4 regions of the Mangrovibacter sp. MFB070 genome follow, and region 3 is predicted to be linked to each of the others. Evidence: predicted binding sites of a transcription regulator. Region 3 holds the regulator's gene; each other region holds the start of a gene.
The links. Region 3 encodes LexA, which represses DNA repair genes until DNA is damaged. Its sites were predicted from a motif close to TNCTGTATGTACATACAGNA; they were not measured.

Region 1 (4,217 bases), on a different contig from region 3:
AATAAAGGCAGCGAGGAAATTTGCCAGCTTCCCGAAAATTGCTTTGTATCCGGTCAGTTTAGAACGCAGTGTGAAATTGTCTGTCATCTCTGTTGCCAGAGTTTCGTAAGGGACCATCACAGACGTATAGATAAGCTCGAAGGTGACATAAGTTACCAGGTAGTACCAAAAACCAAAACCTTCAACCCAAAGTAAAGGGTAAAACATCATCAATGGTGCGCCGAGCATTAAGAAAAAGCGGCGGCGTCCAAAGCGTTTACCCAGTTTCGTCCGGGCGAAATTATCGGTCAAATAACCCATTAGTGGGTTGCTGATGGCATCAATAATACTGGCAACAGAGAAGATAAAAGCAGCCTCAATCAGTGTCAGGCCGCAAAAAGTTGTGTAGAAATAGAGCAGCCATGCCCCACTAATTGCCAGCGCGCCACTACCGAGTAAGTTTCCCCCACCGTAGGCCAATTGATGCCGCAAACTGACCTGCCGCTGCCCCGTCATGTTCAGGGGAGACGTTTTACCAGAATTCATTTTGAACCTCTGTTTCATTTTTTTAGATATTACGGTTCTTATAATTTGAATTTGTGTATTGAAATGTGAAGGGTGTCACTAATAGTCATTTTTTACGTAAAGAAGTGATGAATATGAGACGTGTGCTGAGTTTTTTTATTTCAAAGATATAGTAGCGATACGTGTTTTTAGTTTTTAAGGGAATAAAAGATACCGATATTCCACACACTTTTTAGCGAACTGCTTCAAACAAATACCATCGGAAGCCAGCTTTTACATGGATTTCTCCCGCCGGGCTACCGTTCCGGGCTGTATCCCGGTACCATATGCGTTTTTGATGAGGAGAGAAAAATGTCCGGATCCTTTAGCAAGGAAGATGAGCTGGTCTCTGATGTGGTTGCATGCCAGTTAGTGATTAAACAAATACTGGATGTCATTGATGTTATCGCTCCGGTGGAAGTTCGCGAGAAAATGGCAACCCAACTCCGTTCTATTGACTTTGCCGGCCACCCTTCAGCTGATCCGGTTACGTTGCGTGCGGTACAAAAGGCCGTTGCATTGATTGAGCTGAAATTTACCCGCCAAAACGACGCTCACTAACGGCCTTTGGTACAGAGGGTTGGTGGGAAGTAACCAGGCCAACCCCAATATTTCAGCGGGGAAGGCCTGCCAGGATTAAGTGAAGGGCTGCTTTACGCTTTGCGGGCAGGAATTTACTGGCCTGGCATCACGCTGTTGCAGCTTTAGCCAGAATATGGTCAGTTTGCATGAGACACATCCCTGATGCATCGGCTTCGCGTACCATTTCCAGCATTTTTACTAATACGGCACCATCTTTACGCTGGATTTTTTCAATTTGCTGTAAAAATAACAGTGTGGACAAATCATTGATGCTGATTGCTTCATCCTGCAATTGAATCAGGCTTTCAGCACGAAAACGGTAGTCATTCAACATTTTCTCAAACAACACAGCCAGTGAGTTGCAACCAGGCGTCAGGCCATTCTGTAGTGGTTGCACGACCGGGTTTTCTCCCATTTTTTTCAAATGATCGAAAAAACGCATCATCAGTGTTACTGTCCCCTGGGCCTGCGTTCGCAGGAAGTGCGCGGTATCGTGCAGGTTGTGCTCAATGCACCACGCACTTAATTGCAGGTAGAGGTTAGATGAGTAAAACTCTCGGTTCATTTGTACATTCAACTTCGAAACAATATCAGTTACGGCCATAACAATATCCTTATTTTCTGGAAACCTGTGATTTTGTTAATTCACGAAGAAACTGAATAAATGCTGCAAACTTATCACCAGCCTGTATCTATTTTGTACGGCACTGTTTTAAACACCGTGCCATGAACTCCATTGTATTAAACAATACTGTTTGGAACGTAACCGTTCTCAATAGCATTGTTTCCAACATAACTGTGCAATGTTTACCCGCAGTTATTCCTTGTTAACTATTTTTAGCATACAACCAGAATAAAAATAAGGATACTCTTAGTGAAAATTTTTACGCTTACTTACTTTATTGATTCAGTGTACTATTTGCTGGCTAATAAATGAACATAAAAAGACTTTGATGAAGGGATTGCTATCTTATTGATATGTGGTTTACTTTCTTTGCTTTCTGGTCAAAGTATTCCTGAGTATTTAGTCAGGATATTACTTGTTGTTTATTTATTATTAACATGATTTAGCCATTGTAATTAACGAATTCAGTCTGGTTAACATTATTATTCTGTATGAGACCGGAACCGGGTTGTAGTGTTTTTCTTATAAAATGAAACAGAAAGGCTGTTGATAAAAAATATAATGAATCGAAAATGATTAGGAATGTATCAGAGATGCCTGACTGTGACAGTTTTATTAAATATTTTTGAGATGTATCTTTGTACAGATTTCCCACCCGCTGGCGGCCAACTGCCGGTAAACCTCATCTTAGACAAGCAGCAGATTACTCCTGGTGTGAGGCGATCACTTAACAAGGATTTGGTTGCTGGTCATATGGATTTTTCTGCTCATCCTGTTCTGATTCATCATACATATTAGCACTTTTTTATGCCTTTATTTGCTGAATCTATGCACAGATTTACTAAAATTCAGCCGTGTGATTTTGCTCTCCTATGGATTTTTAATTTCCCGCTAAAACTATTTTGCGTTCTCAGTATTTTGGGCATAAAAACCCTGGTTTGCTGTTAACGTTTGAAATAAAGAACATTTTCTGTTCACTACCCTGCACACAAGAAAATAAATGCTGGAGTTTACCATGCACAAATTTACTAAAGCGCTGGCAGCAATTGGCCTTGCTGCTGTTATGTCACAATCCGCTATGGCGGAAAATCTGAAACTGGGTTTTCTGGTTAAACAACCTGAAGAACCCTGGTTCCAGACTGAGTGGCGTTTTGCAGACAAGGCGGGCAAGGATCTTGGCTTTGATGTGATTAAAATTGCTGTGCCTGATGGCGAGAAAACACTGAATGCGATTGACAGCCTGGCAGCAAATGGCGCGAAAGGTTTTGTTATTTGTACCCCGGATCCCAAGCTCGGCTCTGCCATTGTTGCTAAAGCACGCGGCTACGGGATGAAAGTGATTGCTGTGGATGACCAGTTTGTTAATGCCAAAGGTAAACCGATGGACTCTGTACCATTGGTGATGATGGCGGCAACCAAAATTGGTGAGCGTCAGGGGCAAGAACTGTACAAAGAGATGCAAAAACGTGGCTGGGATGTCAGTAAAACTGGGGTGATGGCAATCACTGCTAATGAACTGGATACCGCACGCCGCAGAACCTCAGGTTCAATGGAAGCGCTCAAAGCTGCAGGGTTCCCTGCCAAACAAATCTACCAGGTGCCAACAAAATCCAATGACATCCCGGGAGCCTTTGATGCCGGTAACTCATTGTTGGTACAACACCCGGAAGTTAAACACTGGCTGATTGTCGGGATGAACGACAACACAGTACTGGGTGGTGTGCGTGCAACTGAAGGCCAGGGTTTCAAAGCGAATGATGTAATTGGTATTGGTATCAATGGGGTTGATGCCGTCAACGAACTGTCAAAAGCAGAAGCGACTGGTTTCTACGGCTCCCTGTTACCCAGCCCGGATGTGCATGGTTATAAATCCAGCGAAATGCTTTACAACTGGGTTACCAAAGGTGTTGAACCACCGAAATTTACCGAAGTCACCGATGTTGTGTTGATTACACGCGACAACTTCAAAGAAGAACTGGCTAAAAAAGGCCTGGGCGGCAAGTAATTGTTCCAGGTAGATAACGGGCGTGCTGCACGCCCGTTTACCGGGGAAGGTTTGGAGGCTATATGCAACAACAAACACCGTATCTCTCGTTCCGTGGTATTGGAAAGACATTTCCGGGCGTGAAAGCGCTACAGGATATCAGCTTTGACTGCTACAGCGGCCAGGTGCATGCGCTGATGGGGGAGAACGGCGCAGGGAAATCCACACTATTAAAAATTCTGAGTGGTAATTACGCGCCAACAACCGGCTCTATTACCTTAAAAGGCCAGGAAGTTACATTTGCCAATACGGTCGCAGCGCTGGACGCAGGCGTTGCCATCATATACCAGGAACTCCATTTAGTGCCGGAAATGAGTGTGGCTGAGAACATTTATCTTGGTCAGCTCCCGCACAAAGGCGGCTTTGTAAACCGGTCGCTCCTTAACTACGAGGCACGTTTACAACTGGAACATCTCGGTCTGG
Region 2 (4,217 bases), on a different contig from region 3:
AATGGAGCGTGAGCTTATTATCGAACGTACCCGGGCCGGCTTAGCAGCTGCAAGAGAAGAAGGGCGGATCGGTGGCCGCCGCCCAAAGTTGTCACCAGAGCAATGGGCGCAAGCCGGTAGATTGATTGCTGCTGGTGAGCCAAGAAAAAAGGTCGCCCTGATTTTTGATGTTGGCATATCAACGTTGTACAAGAAGTTTCCTGCTTCATGACGTTTGATATTTTGCATTGGATTTATAAGCGCTGTAGGCAGGTTTGGTTGGTGATTTTAATGAGAAAACAAATGAATTGTATAGGCTAACTTATTGAATTTTCACTGTGTGAAAATCAAACATTTTTCTCATTTTTCTAACTAACTGAATGAAAATTAAAGAAATGAGACCGGTCTCGAAAACGGAATCTGGTAATTCCCCCATTGATTAACACACTCTGGTGATAGAAAGGCTGCTCGAATGACGAGTCGGTCGGCCTTAAAAGGTTGCTATGAGTGAAATACAGGACTCAGATTCTAGTATATTAACACAATTAAGTGGGGTTGCTTTCTCCTGTTCTGGAACCCAACCTGGTATGCAAATCCGAATTCACCAAACAAAAAGCCATGTCAGTAATAGAGGAAATATGTCTGAACTGAAGGCAATGCTACTGTTTTTATTAACCGCGTTGACAGAAATTGTCGGCTGCTATCTACCCTATTTATGGTTACGTGAAGGTAAAAGTGCCTGGTTAATACTCCCCTCGGCATTTAGCTTAGCCATTTTTGCCTGGTTGCTTACCTTACATCCAACGGCTTCCGGTAGGGTCTATGCTGCATATGGTGGTGTTTACATCTTTGTTGCTATTTTATGGCTTTGGGTCATAGACGGAATAAAACCAACAATCTGGGACTTTTTAGGGGCAACCATAGCCCTATTGGGAATGAGCATCATTATGTTTGCGCCCAGAGCCTGAGAGATACTATCCTTATCACATGATTACTGGATTTGTAATAAATCTATCCAGTTCAAAGTCATTACAGCGCTAATAATACGGGGGGCGTCCGCCTTGTGTACCGAATATCGCTCCTGGCTCTAAGCCAGCAACCTCAGGAGTACGCGGGTCTGCTGTGAGTGTCAGCAACACTGATGTGAGACCGGAAAAGGGGATCCCAATTTAGTGCGCCACTACAATCCCATGAAGAACCGGGAACACAACTGAATATGACTGATGGGAAGATTTACCGCTGCGGATAAGCGGTAAAGTGCCACCGAACCGTCGTATGCAAGAACGGCCGGCGGCAGGCTGGTGATCGTTCGATAGTGCGAGTATGAATGGATACCAGCCGCTGTTGAGTATATTGACTAATCAGCGCGTAAACCAGTCATCCGCTGACTCCCACGTCTCCTGAAGCACTTCCTGCACATACTCCTTATCGCCTTCCTTATCTGCTGAGCGAAGCACGGATAATCCGTCGTTGCTGGCAGCCTTAACAATCACTTCAACATCTTCATACCTGGCGCTAAGGCGCTTCGTCATTTCCGTTTTCAGTGCATCGATAGAGCCTTTTGGCATAGCTTTGGCTTTCTCCCGGGCGATGCTGATTTCGACACGCATGATAATCACCTTTCATTTACTGGTTTTATGTACAGTAATTATTGGCCTGTTATTTCTGATAATCTCTTCAGGAAATTCAATTTTTGGATTTTTTAAATTAAAAGTAATGAGATTTTTAGGTGCAATTAGTTTTAGTATTTATTTATTGCATGGTATTTGTTATACGATAATATTCACACCATTAATTAAAATTAACGTAAACTACACTTATGCAATGAGTGCCACTATTTTTTCAATAATATCATTGAACACTGCAACATACCTTCTTATAGAAAAACCATTCATGAGAAGAGGAAAGGCTATTGCAGACAGGCAGGATGGAGTATCACCATAAAAGCACAGGGCCATGGTCACCATAGCTTTGTGCTCTCTGGGGCACCAGTGGGGCAAAATGCTACATACAAACTTTGATGCCCTTATGTGATGGTGTGAAAATGGTCTTGCAACATCATGATGTGTAACGCGCTCTTGGGCGATGTTAGACGATTTTCAAAAATGCACGGTCATATTATGTCCATGCAGGTGTAGCCTTCAGCAATAACGGCATAGCATATCGGGCAGGTGTGGCGCACCAATTCAGCGGTTACCTGCCTGCTATTTTTTATAAGATTTATCCTAGTGCAATTCCTTCATGGCTAACTAGCTCTGCCAGCAATAAAACTTTCTCGCCTCACTGTTCAATTCCACCGAATTACACTTGCGAAAGCTGCGGGTTTATCTACATTTATTACTTATTACCAAATCTTAATTTTATTTAATAAATCTTTTTTGCCGTAAGGCGACGTAACTGTGTGGCAATACTTGCAACACCGCCTTTCTGCGCCCGGGAATAAGGGCGATGGCGGGTTTGTACCTGAAATCAGGCTGTTTCGTTCAGGCTGTAACGGCCTGTAATTAACCAATACATGTGATAAACGGGCAATATATGGTCAGACAAGGTGCTGTGCTTCTTGGCCTGATGTTTACTGGTGCGTCTTATGCCAGTGGCCTTTATCTGTATGAGATGGCAACGGAAGATTTGGGGCTGGCTGGCGCCGGGCAGGCGGCCCGGGCAGGCGACGCTTCCACGCTGGTGACCAACCCCGCCGGGCTGACCCGCTTATCTGGCAATATGCTGACCGGCGGTATCCAGACCTTATATGGTGACACCAACTACCAACAGGATAATGACGCGGTTTTACAAGGGAAAAGCCCGGGGAATACTATTGGCTGGTTTCCGGCCTCCAGTGTATTTTGGCGCCAGCAAATTAATGACCGGGTTTCTGCGGGTTTAGGCCTGTATGGCAATTACGGACTGGGGCTGGATTTCGGTAACTGGGCAGGGGATGCGGTACTGAAAAAAAGCACCCTGTTGGCAATGACGTTGAGCCCTGCTGTGGGCTGGAAACTGAGCGACAGGGTTTCTGTGGGTGCCGGCATCGGAATTAATTATGGTTTTCTCTCGCTAACACGGGATGTTTCAGGTGAAGATAAAAAACAAACCGACCATGACTGGGCGCTGAATTACCGGCTTGGAATATTGTTCGACCTGACACCGCAAACCCGTGTCGGGCTTACTTACACCAGCAAAACTGACTACCACTTCAATATCGACAACCAGGTGCGTATCGCACAACTCAATAATACGTCTTATATCTTGCCCATTGCTGCTGATGTGAGCACGCCTGCGCAACTCATGCTGAGCGCTGTTTACGACATCAACCCTCGCTGGTCAGTGATGGGGGATTTGGGCTGGCAGGACTGGAGCGCCTACAGTAACAGCCAAATCTATGTTGCTGGCAATGAGGTTGACGGTAACTCGCGCCTGCGGGATACCTGGCATACCGCACTTGGGCTTCAGTTTCGCCCAACCCCAGACTGGCACCTGAACACCGGGGTTGCTTATGACAGCAGCTTCTACCGTTCCCAGAGCGATACATCGCTGACCATGCCGTCTGGCAATACCTGGCGTTTTGGTGTGGGTGCGCAATACCAATTGTCGGGCACGCAACAAATTGGCGCGGCTTTCGAATATGCCGATATCCAGTCCTCCTCGGTTTCTTCGCCACTAGTGAAAGGCAGTTACCACAACCCGGCACTCTATTTTTTCAGCATGAACTTTACCCAGACATTCTAATCAAGAGGAACAGCAGATGGTGTAACTGTGTGTTATGACGAAAAGCGTTCAAGGACCTGATGTGACCACGATAATCGGAGCACAGAAATGACAAAAATTCCGTTTTGTAAATCGCTGTTGGCTGCCACGTTATCTGTCGTATGTTGTGCCAGCACAGTGTATGCCGCCCCGGCAAGCACTTCACCAACCGCGCCTGAGCAGAATTCCGCAAAGCCAAACATTGTTGTTATCTTTGGTGATGACATTGGCTACTGGAACCTCAGTACCTATAACCAGGGGATGATGGGTTATAAAACCCCGAACATTGACAGCATTGCTGCCGAGGGTGCGAAGTTTACCTCTTATTATGCGGAGCAAAGTTCCACTGCCGGGCGCTCGGCTTTTATCACCGGCCAGATGCCATTTCGTACCGGCCTGAGTAAAGTCGGGATGCCGGGCGCGCCGCAGGGGATCCAAAAAGAGGATCCGACCATTGCCAATGTCCTCAAACAACTGGGCTACGCCACCGGCCA
Region 3 (4,217 bases):
CCAAACCCAGGCAGTGTCAGCAGGCACACCGCAAACCCTGCGGCTGAAAGCGCCATGCTGTTACGCATTTCTGCGCCCCGGGTCGCACCAACAAACATCCCGTCCAACAAATAACACCACACCCCGGCAACCGGCAGCAGCACCTGCCAGAACAAGTATTTATCTGCCAACTGGTGTAATGCTGGTAGCGAAGTCAGTAAGCCAATAATTTGTGGCCCGGCAAGGGCATAAACCAGAGAGAACCCCAGAGCTACCACACCAGCCTGGCGGCATGCAGCGCCCCATACCGCCAGCAACTGCCCTTTGCTGCGGGCCCCAAAAGCCTGGCCGGAATGGGCTTCTACTGCATAAGCAAAACCATCAAGTGCGTAAGCGGTAAAGGTCAGTAACGTCATCAGTAATGCATTTACAGCCACAATATCGCCGCCCAGCCTGGCGCCGAGCACCGTGATGGAAGCAAAGCAGCCCTGAACCAGTAAAGAACGCAACATGATGTCACGGTTTAACGCCATCAAACGCCGAATATTACCGAACCACGCCGTTTTCAGGCCTGCCAGAGGAATGCCCCGCAGCACCAGAACCCGCCAGACCATCACCAACCCCAGAAGCAGCGTGACATACTCAGAGAGAGTGGTTGCCAGCGCAGCCCCTTTCACGTTCATACCCAGCCCCATTACCAGCCAGATATCCAGCGCGATATTCAGCACATTACCCACCACCAGCAGAATAACCGGAGCACGGGCATACTGCACACCCAACAACCAGCCCAGTAACACCAGGTTAGCCAGTGAAGCAGGGGCACCCAGCCAGCGAACCGATAAAAATGCCTGCGCCTGGGACAATACCGCTTCACTGCCGCCCGTCACGGTAAGTGCGAAGTGAATTAATGGCGCACGAAACACCACAATGGCGACTCCCGCCACCAGTGCCAGCAATAACGGCTGCATCAGGGCTCGTAACAACCCCTCGTCGTCTCTTGCGCCATAAGCCTGGGCCGTTAACCCGGTAGTACTCATCCGTAAAAACAGCAGCAGCATAAACAGAAAACTGGTTGCTGTTGCGCCAATAGCCACGCCACCAAGGTAATCCGGGCTGTCCAGGTGCCCAATCACCGCAGTATCAACCAGGCCCAATAACGGTACGGTGATGTTGGACACTATCATGGGAATAGCCAGGCGCCACAATGCCCGGTCAGTTCGGGAAAAAAATCGCATCACTTACCCCGGATAAAGTTTGGGTGAACACCCACAAAAAAGCCGTGACACAGGCTGGCTGCATCACGGCTGTAAAAGCATAGCAAATTAAGGATTCGGTCAGAGCCAGTCGCCGTTGCGAATAACGCCAACAGCCAGGCCCTCGATGGTAAAGTTTTGCTCGCGTAAATCGACAACAATGGGTTTGAATTCGTTATTTTCAGGGAGTAACTGAACCGTATTCCCTTGCTGTTTCAGGCGTTTAACGGTTACTTCGTCGTCGATGCGTGCCACAACGACCTGGCCATTGCGCACATCCTGCGTTTTATGCACTGCGAGTAAATCGCCGTCCATAATACCGATATCTTTCATTGACATACCACTAACGCGCAGTAAGAAATCCGCATGTGGTTTAAACAGGGAAGGGTCGACCTGATAGTGGCCTTCAATGTGCTGCTGAGCCAGCAGTGGTTCACCGGCAGCAACCCGGCCAACCAGCGGCAGGCCGTCGTCATTGGATTCTTCCAGGAGCAGACGAATACCACGAGAAGCGCCAGAAACGATTTCGATAACCCCTTTGCGGGCCAGCGCTTTCAAGTGTTCCTCTGCCGCATTGGGCGAACGAAAACCCAGACGTTGCGCTATTTCCGCACGGGTTGGAGGCATCCCCGTCTGGCTAATGTGATCCCGGATGAGATCATAGACCTCCTGCTGTCTGGTAGTAAGTGCTTTCATTCCTTCTGCCCCCTGGGTGTATATACAGTTATGCTGTGAGTATATACAGTTAATGGTGATTTTGAAACCACAATTAAGCAAAAAACCAGGGACTTATCCCATAAAGTAGCCAGAGGTAACCAGACAGCGCCTGAAATACACGGTATCAAGCGTTTTTTCAGGAAAAACTCAGAAAAAATGAGACCAGAGCACGCTTCCCCAGGTAAACAGGGCGAGTATAATTGCGAACAACACTGCAGCGGACCCCATATCTTTAGCCCTGCCAGAGAGTTCGTGAAAATCTGTTCCCACCCGGTCAACAATGGCTTCAATAGCACTGTTGAGAATTTCGATTATCATAACCAGAGTGACGGAGCCGATAAGCAACACGCGGGCAATGGCACCGACATCCAGCCAACAGGCAATAAAGATAGCCAGTACAGTAGCAACTCCTTCCTGGCGAAATGCGGCTTCATTGCGCCATGCCGCACGAATACCTTTCCAGGAATAACCGGCTGCTTTAATGATTCGGGTGAGTCCAGTGGTGTTACTTGCCATGAAGGAACCTTTTTAGCTTAGTGGCGTCAATGCCTGTAGCGTCGCGCAGGCAACTTCCTCAGAAATCCAGGCGGGTTTCTGTTATTCTTGCGACGCATTTGCGTTTTTAACCAGAGGCTTTACAACGTTTATGTCCGGTTGGCCACGAATTTACTACAAATTGCTGAATTTACCATTAAGTATGCTGGTAAAAAGCAAATCTATTCCGGCGGATCCTTGCGCCGAATTGGGTTTAGATACCTCTCGCCCTATTATGTATGTGCTGCCTTACAATTCAAAGGCAGACTTACTGACATTACGGGCGCAATGTCTGGCACACGATTTGCCAGACCCGCTGACACCCCTTGAAGTGGACGGTGCCTGCCTGCCACGCTATGTATTTATTCATGGCGGGCCGCGTGTATTTACCTATTACACGCCGAAGGAAGAGTCCATCAAGCTGTTTCATGATTACCTGGATCTGCACCGCAGCAACCCCAATCTGGATGTCCAGATGGTGCCAGTATCAGTGATGTTTGGCCGTTCACCAGGCCGGGAAAAAGGCGAAGAAAACCCGCCGCTGCGCCTGCTTAACGGCATTCAGAAGTTCTTTGCCGTGCTATGGCTGGGCCGCGACAGCTTCGTGCGTTTTTCGCCGCCCGTCTCTCTGCGCTGGATGGCGACAGAGCATGGCACAGACAAAACTATCGCCCAGAAGCTGGCCCGGGTTGCACGTATGCACTTTGCCCGGCTGCGTCTGGCGGCTGTCGGCCCGCGCTTACCTGCCCGTCAGGACCTGTTCAATAAGTTGTTGTCTTCAAAAGCTATCGCCAAAGCGGTAGAAGATGAAGCGCGCAGCAAGAAAATCTCCCATGAAAAAGCACAGCAAAATGCCGTTGCTCTGATGGAAGAAATTGCCGCGAACTTCTCCTATGAAGCCATCCGCATGACTGACCGCGTGCTGGGCTTCACCTGGAACCGGTTATATCAGGGCATTAACGTTCATAACGCTGAGCGGGTTCGCCAGTTGGCCCATGAAGGCCACGAACTGGTGTATGTTCCCTGCCACCGCAGCCATATGGATTACCTGCTGCTGTCCTATGTGCTGTATCACCAGGGGCTGGTGCCGCCGCATATTGCAGCTGGCATTAACCTGAACTTCTGGCCCGCCGGGCCGATTTTCCGCCGTCTGGGTGCTTTCTTTATTCGCCGTACGTTTAAAGGCAATAAGCTCTATTCAACCGTGTTCCGTGAATACCTGGGTGAATTATTCAGCCGTGGGTATTCGGTGGAGTATTTTGTTGAAGGGGGGCGTTCGCGCACCGGCCGCCTGCTTGACCCAAAAACCGGCACACTGTCTATGACGATTCAGGCCATGCTGCGCGGCGGTACCCGCCCGATTACGCTGGTGCCGATTTACATTGGTTATGAACATGTCATGGAAGTGGGCACCTACGCGAAAGAGTTGCGTGGCGCCACTAAAGAGAAAGAGAGCCTTATCCAGATGATGCGCGGCCTGAGCAAGCTGCGTAACCTGGGCCAGGGGTATGTCAACTTTGGCGAGCCAATTCCACTGACCAACTGGCTGAATCAGCATGTCCCGGAGTGGCGTGATGCGATAGACCCCATCGAAGCGATACGCCCGCCGTGGTTAACCCCCAGCGTGAACGAAATTGCTCATACACTGATGGTGCGCATTAACAATGCTGGTGCGGCTAACGCCATGAACCTGTGTTGCACGGCTTTACTGGCCTCTCGCCAGCGTTCACTTAC
Region 4 (4,217 bases), on a different contig from region 3:
CACGCTCAAGAAAACATTGCGGTACGGCAGATGCATCATTGGCATCCAGTAACCAGGCTTCACTGGTTGACGTGCTGTGCAGGGCAATAATCACAAACTCAGTTGAGCGTGACTTATAAATACCAACGTAAAAACGATTATCTTCTTCCTGATAGACCAGTTCGTCATTTTCTGCCGCGTCACCCAGCCTGTGGCGCCACACCTGGTAAGGCAACAAAGTCACTGAATGCTTTTTGACATAGTAAAACGTGGCGGAGTCATTCGCCCATACCACACTGCCGGAAAGATCAGTGACGGTATCATTCAGCCATATGTCATTGGCAAGATCTTTTACATGTAACTGATACTGGCGGCGAGAAACACGGTCTTCCGTCACTGCCATCAGGCGATTATCCGGAGAGATGCTCAGTGCACCTAAGTCGTAGTATGCACCGCCCTGAGCCCGGTTATTGCAATCGAGCAAAACTTGCCACTCATCACCATTATTCAGTTCTGCTGGCTGGCGTTGCCAAACCGGATACTCAGCATTTTCATCGAAACACTGGCGGTAGCGATACCCATTGCGCTGCCAGGGCACACTGCTTTCTTTTTTGGGCAGCCGGGCAACCATTTCATCGTAAAGGGCCTGCTGAAATTGCTCCAGCGGAGCCATAGTTTGCATGCAATAATCATTTTCAGCACGAAGGTACCCCAGTACCTCGGGTGACTGGCGTGAGTCATCACGCAGCCAGAAATAATCATCATTCCTGACATCGCCATGCTGAGTTAACAGATGTGGGCGCTTTGCTGCCCGGGGAGGGAAAACCGGCGAACGGGCCATAATAACTCCTGAAGATGGCACAACTGCCGCACAGGGTATCACGCTGAGTGCGCGTGGGAAGGAATTTGCCTGTCATTCTGAGGGCATACCAGCCAGAATCACAGGCAGCCGTACAATAACTTAGCTGCAATATTGAGTAAAACCGGGCCTCTACGCCCGGTTATTCAGCTTAACGCTGGTAATCTGCATTACCTGCTTTGCAATCCACCGTTACCTGGTAGTGCAAATCTTGCTTTTGCCCCCGAACAACCAGTGGGACAACCCAGGTATCGCCATTGTGGTGCATATCCTTGACGTTAACCCATGCGACGGGGTCATTTTGCCCCAACGCTTTCTGGTCGTCAGACCAACGCTGTAACCGGTTTTGCAGGTAATCATTTTTAACTGTTGCGGCAATATTTTCCGCTTTCATGTTCTCACAGGGGATGAGGCTTACTCTTTTAGTCACTGCATTAGCCGCAGCGGATACAGACATCAGAGCAAACGCCACCATACACCCTGTCAAAAAGCCTGTTTTATTCACATGCCACTCCGTGATTTCTCAAGTTGTGAGAAAAGCATGGTACAAAACAGGCAACCTGCAAGTCGATTCAGGCAGTTTTCACTTTCTTTTCAAGGGAAACAGGCTCATTTTCGGTAACATCTGGTAACTTACCGGAACGCAAAATACCGCTCAGTTCATCTTTATGCTCAGCAAGCCATAAGGCAAGTTCTTCGCGCAGCCCCCCTTCCATCACTACCGGAGAACTTTCCAGATAGTCAGTCAGGCATTCCGCCAGATCTAACATTTTGTCATAGGCATCGGCCTCTTTTTTGCTGACAAAAGACATTTTTTCCTCACCGTCTCTCACGACAACATATTTAACTACGACTGCCATCATGCTGCTCCAATCACTGTATTTATATCCAGCATACGTGAAAACAGGGTTACAATGCAAACCCGCTGTCAACGCAAACGTTTTCGTATATACTGCCGCTGTTTTTTTTCACATCAGGTACTGCGATATGGCTATTTTAGGAACTGCGCTGCGTCCGGCAGCAACACGCGTAATGCTTCTTGGCGCTGGGGAACTGGGTAAAGAAGTGGCGATTGAATGTCAGAGGCTGGGTCTGGAGGTTATCGCCGTTGACAGATATGCCGATGCCCCTGCTATGCACGTTGCTCACCGTAGCCATGTAATCAATATGCTCGACCCACAGGCACTGAAAAATCTGGTTGCAGAAGAAAAGCCTGATTACATCGTACCGGAAATTGAGGCGATCGCTACAGACATGCTGGTTGAGCTGGAAAGCCAGGGGCAAAAAGTTGTTCCCTGTGCCAAAGCAACACGCCTGACAATGAACCGTGAAGGGATCCGTCGGCTTGCTGCAGAAGAGTTAGCCCTTCCCACGTCCACATACCGTTTTGCAGATACGAAAGCAGACTTTGTTTCTGCAGCAGAAGAAATTGGTTTCCCGTGCATCATTAAACCGGTCATGAGTTCTTCAGGAAAGGGGCAAAGTTTTGTGCGTGATGCCAGCTACCTGGATAAAGCCTGGAGCTATGCACAGGAAGGCGGCCGCGCCGGTGCGGGCAAAGTGATTATTGAAGGAGTCGTTGCGTTTGATTTCGAAATTACACTTCTGACGGTAAGTGCGGCTGATGGTGTGCATTTCTGTGCCCCGGTAGGCCACCGCCAGGAAGATGGAGATTACCGCGAGTCATGGCAACCACAGGCAATGAGTGAGCTCGCGCTGAGCCGGGCACAGGCCATTGCAGAAAAAGTTGTTCTGGCGCTTGGTGGTTATGGCTTATTTGGTGTGGAACTGTTTGTTTGTGGTGATGATGTTGTGTTCAGTGAGGTATCACCTCGCCCGCATGACACCGGTATGGTCACCATGATCTCTCAGGATTTGTCAGAATTTGCACTGCATGTCCGCGCTTTTCTGGGGTTACCGGTTGGCGGTATTCGCCAGTACGGCCCTTGTGCTTCAGCAGTCATTCTGCCGAACCTGGTCAGCACAGATGTACGTTTTGGTGGTATGGAAAATGCGCTCAGCGCAGGCATACAAATCCGCCTGTTTGGCAAACCTGAAATTAACGGTACCCGCCGTATGGGCGTTGCGCTGGCAACGGGTGAAACAACAGAAGATGCAGTCGCCCGGGCAAAATCAGCAGCTGGGGAAATACAAGTTAACGGTTAATTCATCAGGCTCCAGTAGCATATGCAAAAACGGCACCCGCGGGTGCCGTTTGCATATGACTCAGGCAGTTAACTGGCCTGATTATTTCGCGCCTTCAACAGCTTCACGAGCCAGGCGGGTAATGCGGTCATAATCGCCAGCTTCCAGCGCATCGGCCGGAACCAGCCAGGAACCACCAATGCACAGCACGCTTTTCAGTGCCAGGTAGTCACGGTAGTTTGCCGGAGAGATACCACCTGTTGGGCAGAAACGCACCTGAGAGAACGGGCCAGCAATGGCGGATAAAGCTTTGGTGCCGCCGTTAGCTTCTGCCGGGAAGAATTTGAATTCACGCAAACCGTAATCCATACCCAGCATCAGTTCAGAAACAGTGCTGATCCCCGGGATCAGTGGAATGGTGCCTTCAGTTGCTGCTTTCAGCAGGGAGTCGGTCAGGCCCGGGCTGATAGCAAACTGAGCGCCAGCTTCAGTAACTTCTGCCAGTTGTTGTGGATTCAGCACGGTACCAGCCCCAACGATAGCATCCGGCACTTCTTTTGCAATCAGACGGATAGCATCAATAGCACAGGCAGTACGCAGTGTAACTTCCAGTACACGTACCCCACCAGCTACCAGTGCTTTTGCCATCGGTACTGCGTGCTCAAGTTTATTGACAACAATAACCGGCACGACAGGACCTGTTTTCAGGATCTGTTCCGCACTTGTTTTCCAGTTTTTCATCAGAAAATGTCTCCCGACAACGTTTAGTCAGCGTTACGGCGCAAATGCGCCGAGTGTTAGAATGAAATACAGGTTGCGCCCTGTTCCGCCCCGGATAAGTTTTCGCGCAATGCGCCAAATAACTCACGACCAGTCCCCACGCGCTGAGCGCTGAGGTCCGGGTGGAACGGTTCACGTTCTTGTAGTTCCGCGTCGTCAACCAGCAAGGTTAGCTCGCCAGTCTGCCCGTTTACACGGATCATGTCGCCATTACGGACTTTAGCCAAAAGCCCACCATCATAAGCTTCCGGTGTCACGTGAATTGCAGAAGGTACTTTACCTGAGGCACCAGACAAACGTCCATCCGTTACCAATGCAATTTTGAAACGACGGTCCAATAATACACCAAGTGGCGGCATGAGTTTATGTAATTCTGGCATCCCATTCGCTTTCGGACCTTGATGACGGACAACGACAACGCAATCTTTATCCAGTAAACCCGCTTCAAATGCCG

Region 1: a site for LexA is predicted at 2,569-2,588, ahead of DT73_RS16645 (arabinose ABC transporter substrate-binding protein). Genes of this name have one in related genera too.
Region 2: a site for LexA is predicted at 1,607-1,626, ahead of DT73_RS16930 (DinI-like family protein). Genes of this name have one in related genera too.
Region 4: a site for LexA is predicted at 1,713-1,732, ahead of DT73_RS16395 (YebG family protein). Genes of this name have one in related genera too.

The regions. Positions count from the first base shown of each region.
Region 1 covers NZ_JJMI01000034.1:72,508-76,724, reverse strand. The annotation lists gene DT73_RS16660 (MFS transporter) at 1-495, opposite strand, end outside; gene DT73_RS16655 (DUF2766 family protein) at 856-1,104, shown strand; gene DT73_RS16650 (non-heme ferritin-like protein) at 1,232-1,729, opposite strand; gene DT73_RS16645 (arabinose ABC transporter substrate-binding protein) at 2,766-3,755, shown strand; gene araG (L-arabinose ABC transporter ATP-binding protein AraG) at 3,818-4,217, shown strand, end outside.
Region 2 covers NZ_JJMI01000034.1:129,487-133,703, reverse strand. The annotation lists gene DT73_RS16940 (recombinase family protein) at 1-211, shown strand, start outside; gene DT73_RS16935 (YnfA family protein) at 618-947, shown strand; gene DT73_RS16930 (DinI-like family protein) at 1,341-1,589, opposite strand; gene DT73_RS16925 (OmpP1/FadL family transporter) at 2,515-3,705, shown strand; gene DT73_RS16920 (arylsulfatase) at 3,793-4,217, shown strand, end outside.
Region 3 covers NZ_JJMI01000003.1:42,639-46,855, reverse strand. The annotation lists gene dinF (MATE family efflux transporter DinF) at 1-1,214, opposite strand, end outside; gene lexA (transcriptional repressor LexA) at 1,314-1,928, opposite strand; gene DT73_RS01675 (diacylglycerol kinase) at 2,097-2,465, opposite strand; gene plsB (glycerol-3-phosphate 1-O-acyltransferase PlsB) at 2,596-4,217, shown strand, end outside.
Region 4 covers NZ_JJMI01000034.1:15,638-19,854, forward strand. The annotation lists gene DT73_RS16385 (S9 family peptidase) at 1-820, opposite strand, end outside; gene yebF (protein YebF) at 990-1,343, opposite strand; gene DT73_RS16395 (YebG family protein) at 1,411-1,698, opposite strand; gene purT (formate-dependent phosphoribosylglycinamide formyltransferase) at 1,826-3,004, shown strand; gene DT73_RS16405 (bifunctional 4-hydroxy-2-oxoglutarate aldolase/2-dehydro-3-deoxy-phosphogluconate aldolase) at 3,086-3,724, opposite strand; gene edd (phosphogluconate dehydratase) at 3,781-4,217, opposite strand, start outside.